Regions from separate parts of the Virgibacillus natechei genome, predicted to be linked through region 1. Evidence: predicted binding sites of a transcription regulator. Region 1 holds the regulator's gene; the other holds the start of a gene.
The links. Region 1 encodes CtsR, which represses protease genes until heat stress. Its sites were predicted from a motif close to ATGGTCAATAAAGGTCAAACA; they were not measured.
Positions count from the first base shown of each region.

Region 1 (3,439 bases):
CAAGTTTTCTTGCTTCATCCTGGGATAATTCCACCACTTTTTTCGCTCTTGGTGTATAGTGAATCGACTTCATTGGTTCTTTTCCAACACCGATTAGCTTCTCTACTTCTTCTTGAATTTTAGAAACTTCTAGCCCTAACGACTCCAATGCTTTTGCAGCAATTCCTTCTCCTTCACCCACAAGTCCCAAAAGAACATGTTCTGTACCAATATTGCTATGTCCAAGTCTTACTGCTTCCTCTTGTGATAAAGCTAATACTTTTTGTGCTCTTTCTGTAAAACGTCCAAACATCATATATTATTTCCTCCTATCGGTTCTCCAATTGTAATCGTTCGCGGATTAGTGTCGCCCTAAGTTTATCACGTTCATCTGCGCTTAATGTCGCCTTTGCATATTGTTGCAAAAATCCTGGCTGTGTAAGAATCATTAATTCATTAAGTATGTTACGAGAAACATTTTTTATCAAACCCAAATCAATTCCCAATCGTACATTTGACAAGCATATTGCTGCTTCATTTGATCCAATAACCCTGCTATAATCCAACACGCCATAGGAACGATAAATGCGGTCCTCTAACTTCGTACTTGATTGTTTCATTATATGACTTCTTGCATTCCTTTCATGCTCAATTAACTGGTTAACAACGCTCTGTAAGTCACCTATAATATCTTCTTCTGATTTCCCTAATGTAATTTGATTCGATATTTGGAAGATATTCCCTTGTGCTTCACTGCCTTCTCCATAGATCCCTCGAACGACGAGCCCCAACTGGTTAATCGCTGGTATCATTCGATTAATTTGTTTTGTCATTGCCAACGCAGGAAGATGCATCATAACAGAAGCGCGCATTCCCGTACCAACATTTGTTGGACAACTTGTTAAATATCCTCTTGTCTCATCAAAGGCATAGTTAACCTTTTCCTCCAGCCAATCATCCAACTGAAAGGCTTTTTCCAATGCTTTAGATAATTGGAAACCTGGAAAATAAAGCTGGAGACGAATATGATCCTCTTCATTTATCATAATCGATACCTGCTCATTTTTTGAAATGATGGTTGCAGCAGCCCCCTCGTTTTTTGATAAATGCGGGCTAATAAGATGTTTTTCTACTAATACACGTTTTTCGACATCTGATAAATCCTGAATAGAGATAAATGCAAAATCTTCATAATCCTGAAAAGACCGATGTTCATATTCCTCTTTGAAAAAATCACGAATTTCCGTTAACTTTACCCGATCAGCAAAAATAGGATAAGAAACGCTTGAGAAGTTTCTTGCAAGTCTGATACGACTACTTAAAACAATATCGCTATCCGGGCCTTCCTCACGCATCCAAGGACTGATTGCTTCATTCATGAATCGTTTTAATGTCATGAATTATCACCTGCTTCCGTATTGCCATTTTCTTGTTCCAATGCTCTAATTTGATCCCTTACCTTTGCGGCTTCTTCAAAGTTTTCTTCTCCAATTAATTTTTGTAATTCTGTTCTATAACTTTCCAGTTGTTTCTTTGTATGCAAATTGCCACCTTGACGTTTAGGTATTTTTCCATAATGTTGTGTATTCCCTGAATGTACACGACGAAATATTGGATCAAGTCGCCCAGAAAACGTATCATAGCAAGCTGCGCAGCCAAATTTCCCTAATTGTTTAAATTGCGAAAGTGTCATCTCACAATGGGAACATTTTAGCTCATTTTCTTGCTTATAAGCATTACTTTGCTTGCTTTCCATAATTGCAGAATCAAAGTTAAACAAGCCTGCAAGTAAATTATGAAGAGAATACCCTTCTTCTGGGGACGTCATATATCCTTTTTCCATTGCACACTCTTCACAAACATGGACTTCCTTTTTGTCGCCATTTATCACTTGAGTAAAGTGGAATGTAGCCGGACGCTGTTGGCATTCTTGACATTCCATTGTGTTTCCCCCTCACTTGATTAAGTATTTTAACTGAGCAAGCATAGCTGTTAACACACGAGCACGTACTTCATCCCGGAGAGGAAGCTGAAACGCTAGTGTATTTCTATCAATTCCACTCAACATTATTTTTGCTTCCCGCTCAGTGATTAAATTTTCTTCTAAAAGCCTATCCAGCACATCAATTGAAGCTTGTTGTGTAACTGTGGGGTTAATCATCTCTATAATTTCATCAATAAGTTCAGACTTTTCTTGATGTATAATTCGTATGATTCGAATGTAACCACCGCCACCACGTTTACTTTCTACTATATATCCCTTTTCCACAGTAAAGCGGGTGTTAATCACATAATTAATTTGCGAGGGGACACACTGAAACTGATCAGCAACTTCACTTCGTTTTATATCGATGGTATTTTGTCCTCTTGATTGCAAAATCTCTTTTAAATATTGCTCAATCACATCTGAAATATTACTCATGAGCCCACCTCCTCTTCGTTGTATAAGCCTTTGACTTTGACTATCTTTGACTATGCTTTTATTATACTCCAAAATATGTGAGATGCAAATACCTTGTTTTCTATTCCTACGTATTTTTTGCAAATAGGACTACATAAGTGCGGGAGTTGGAACTCGACATTTACGGCCTGACCAATGCTAACCTTTCTAAAAAAAGTAGCCTCATAAAAGTTGCAAACGGTAAGGTGGCTTGATAAGTATTTTCGAGCATTTCTTATTCAATAAAAATAGTAGCATTCTCAACCTATATATATGTTAGACAAAAAAAGGAGATTCAAAACAAAGAAAAAACTTTACAACATATTTAATGTGTAAAGTTCCCAAGTAAATTTGATTATTTTATCTCAGATATATTTTTAACATGCTCAATTTTGGAGATTTCTTCAACTAAAGCCACTCTATCCAAATTAGATTTCCGTTCAATTTTCACAAAGATATTTCTTATATTATTTTCTGACTTCGTAATTTCTACTTTTTTTATTACCGAATCGAACTTTTCAAATGCAGAGATAACTTCATTTATCTGTAGATCTGGTAAAGCTATAATTTCAATTAAATTTGAAGAATTTCCTTTTGTGAATAGTTTTTCAAAGTTATTCAGGAAAACCAAACTAAGTAAAATTATAAATGTTGTAAATATAGCTGCTCCATACATTCCTGCACCTACTACCAATCCTATCCCAGCAACTGTCCAAATTGAAGCCGCAGTAGTTAAGCCGCGAATCGTTCCTCCATATACAATGATCGTTCCTGCTCCAAGGAAGCCAATCCCACTAATAACATAAGATGGGATTCTTGCTGGATCAAATCGAATATTATTATATTCTTCTATAAATTCTTCGAAACCATAAAAAGAAAAAAGCATCATTAAGCAAGCTCCGACACCCACAAGAATATGTGTACGAAAACCAGCAGAATGATTATTCAATCCACGTTCAAAACCAATTATCCCTGATAAAAGCAATGCAATTAGCACGCGGATCATTATCGTAAAAAAAT
Region 1 covers NZ_CP110224.1:201,628-205,066, reverse strand. Annotated here, with positions in the region: gene clpC (ATP-dependent protease ATP-binding subunit ClpC) at 1-295, opposite strand, end outside; gene OLD84_RS01250 (protein-arginine kinase McsB) at 309-1,376, opposite strand; gene OLD84_RS01245 (protein-arginine kinase activator protein McsA) at 1,373-1,921, opposite strand; gene OLD84_RS01240 (CtsR family transcriptional regulator) at 1,934-2,401, opposite strand; gene OLD84_RS01235 (MgtC/SapB family protein) at 2,775-3,439, opposite strand, start outside.

Region 2 (3,439 bases), 830 kb from region 1:
ACGTAACCAGGAGGCGAACCGATAATTTTGGATATAGCATGTTTTTCCATGTATTCACTCATATCCAGGCGAGTCAGTAAGTCTCGTGAACCGAATAATTCTTCAGCTAATGCTTTTGTCAATTCCGTTTTACCGACACCCGTTGGTCCAACAAATAAAAACGAACCAATTGGACGATATTTGGATTTAAGACCTGCACGGCTTCGGCGGATTGCTTTTGCAACTTTGCCAACTGCTTCTTGTTGTCCGATTACTTTGCCACCAAGATTTCCAGCGATGTTTTTCATTTTTTCTTGTTCATCTGTTTGTAGTTTTGTGACTGGTATCCCTGTTTTTTCTTCTACAATTAATTGAATATCTGAAATATCTACATCGATATCTTGAGCCTCATCTTTCGCTTGATCTAACTGCTTTTGAAGTTGAATTTCTTGATAACGAAGGTTGGCAGCACGTTCATAATCCTCTTTTTCAGCTGCTTCTTCTTTTTCTTTGATTATTTCATCAAGGTGATTACCAATAGAATTCGAATCTTTTTCTGCATTTTTTATATTTAATCGTGACCCTACTTCATCCATTAAATCAATGGCTTTATCTGGTAGAAAGCGATCTTGAATATAGCGACCAGACAACGTTACGAATGCACGAATTGCTTCCTCCGAATAACGCACGGCATGAAACGTCTCATAGCGGTCTTTAATACCATTTAGAATTTGTATCGATTCCTCTGCCGACGGTTCTTTAACCATAATTGGTTGTAGACGTCTCTCCAGCGCAGCATCTTTTTCAATTTGACGATACTCTTTTAACGTTGTTGCCCCGATTAACTGCAAGTCACCTCGGGCTAATGCTGGTTTTAAGATATTTCCTGCATCCATTTGCGAGCTTTCTGCTGAGCCAGCACCAACTAACAGATGAATCTCATCAACGAACAGTATAACATCTTTACGGGACTGTAATTCTTTAATCAATTGATTCATACGCTCTTCAAATTGCCCGCGCATGCTTGTATTTGCTACTAATGATGATACATCTAATAGATAAACTTGCTTTTTCATCAATTTTGCGCTTACGTTTCCTTCTATAATTTTGAGTGCAAGCCCTTCTGCAATTGCAGTTTTACCAACACCTGGCTCACCAATAAGGACAGGATTATTTTTATTTCTTCTATTTAATGTCTCAACAACTCGTTTAACTTCATTATCGCGGCCTATTATTGGATCAATCTGACCGTTTCTGGCTTCGTCTGTTACATTTTTTGCTAGTTGGTCAAGTAAACCATTGTTCCCTTGTTTTTGTTTTGTTTGTGTTCCCATTTTATTTGAACCATTTCCCTGGGAAAATTTATTAGAAAATGCGTTATCTGCATTTTCCTTTGATGAATCTGAGAAAAAGTCATCTGTGTTCATCATTTGATTTTGAATTTCACGGAAACATTCATTACAGACATGCATGTTTATTTTCTCATTATTGATTTGCATCGCTACATTAATAGCGGCAGCGTTCGTACCACATTGTTGACATTGCATTTTCTATTCCTCCTTAGGGTTTTCATTTATTATTTAAATCAAATTTGACTTTGACTATCTTTGACCTTGTGAATTTATTATAACCTGACCTATTTTGACTTTCAAGTGTTTTGTTTAGAAAAGCTTAAAAAAAGAAACAGATAAGAACTTTATGCTCTCACCTGTTTCCTCTGCTAATTAATTCGCTGCTTTTCCTTCTTCCTTAGCTCCACACGCATAATTTTCCCTGATGTCGTTTTCGGTAACTCTTTGATGAACTCTATTTGTCTTGGGTATTTATATGGAGCAGTCAGTTGTTTTACATGATCCTGTAATTCTTTAACTAAACCTGAATTATCCACCGTCACATTTTCCTTTAAGACAACAAATGCTTTTACAATGTTGCCACGGACTTCATCTGGAGCTGCTATCACAGCGCATTCTTGAACAGAAGGATGTTTAATCAATGCGTCCTCTACTTCAAATGGACCTATGGTGTAGCCAGAGCTAATGATGATATCGTCTTTACGTCCTTCAAACCAGAAGTATCCATCTTCATCCTTCAGAGCCTGATCCCCTGTTACATAGTAATTGCCTCGTAGTGACATTTTCGTTCGTTCGACATCTTTATAATACTCCCTGAATAATGCAGGGGAATCTAGTTTAACAGCAATATCTCCTACTTCATTATCTGCAACAGGTTGTCCGTCTTCATCGATTATTTCGACCTCATTACCCGGAGTAGGTTTCCCCATTGAACCTGGTTTTACCTCCATACCTTTCATGAACCCTAGTAATAGTGTATTCTCCGTTTGACCATAGCCATCACGAACCGTTATATCAAAATTCTTTCGAAATATATCAATAACCTCGACGTTTAATGGTTCACCTGCAGAAACCATACTATGAAGTGCTGGAAACTGATAGTCCGTTAAATTATCGACTTTTGCCATGATACGATACTCTGTCGGTGTACAACATAGTACATTTATTTCATTATCCTGTAATAAACGTAAGTACGTGTTCGGGTCAAATTTTCCATTATAAACAAAACCTGTTGCACCTGATCCAAGCACAGATAAAAATGGACTCCATACCCATTTTTGCCATCCCGGTCCTGCTGTAGCCCATACTTTATCACCTTCATTAATAGACAACCAATTTGGAGCTGCTGTTTTCAAATGGGCAAAACCCCATCCATGTGTATGTACAACCCCTTTTGGATTACCAGTAGTACCAGATGTATATGGTAAAAATGCAATATCACCGCTGCTTGTATCCGCTATTTTTAACTGATCGGAGGACTTCTCTTTCAAACTGTCCATGAAGTGCCAATCTTCCACGGGCTCCCCAACCACGAATTTGATTAATTGATCATATTCATTTATACCCTTATATTGGTCAACGAAAGGAAAATAACTTACCACCCCACTTACTTCTCCATGGTTAACACGGTATTGCAAATCCTTCGTCTTCAACATCTCAGAGCTTGGTATAATAATGATTCCCGTTTTTAATGCCGCTAAGTATACCTCGTATGCTTCAATAATACGAGGAACCATAATAAGGATCTTATCCCCCTTTTTTAAACCTTTCTCAAGAAAAGCATTTCCAATTTTGTTTACATTTTTCATTAAATTTGCATATGTTATCTCTTTCGAATGACCATTGTCATCCTGCCAAATTAAAGCTTTTCTGCTCGGGTCTGCTGCATACTGTTCCATTTCACTCGCAATATTATAGGCTTTTGGAGCAATTAATTCTTCCTTGTCCATTCTATCAACCCCAGTACATGTTTGATTGTTTTATTATACCAAAGGTTGAGAAAATTTTAAATGAAATAAGATAGACTATTTTAACATTTGATAACGCAGATAAATATCCCTACGTATCTGCAAAAAAAGATGAACGCAATAATTTATTTGCGTCCACCT
Region 2 covers NZ_CP110224.1:1,031,755-1,035,193, reverse strand. Annotated here, with positions in the region: gene OLD84_RS05555 (ATP-dependent Clp protease ATP-binding subunit) at 1-1,526, opposite strand, end outside; gene mbcS (acyl-CoA synthetase MbcS) at 1,700-3,280, opposite strand.
Region 2: OLD84_RS05555 (ATP-dependent Clp protease ATP-binding subunit) is a predicted target of CtsR. The motif match lies at 1,574-1,594, and genes of this name have one in related genera.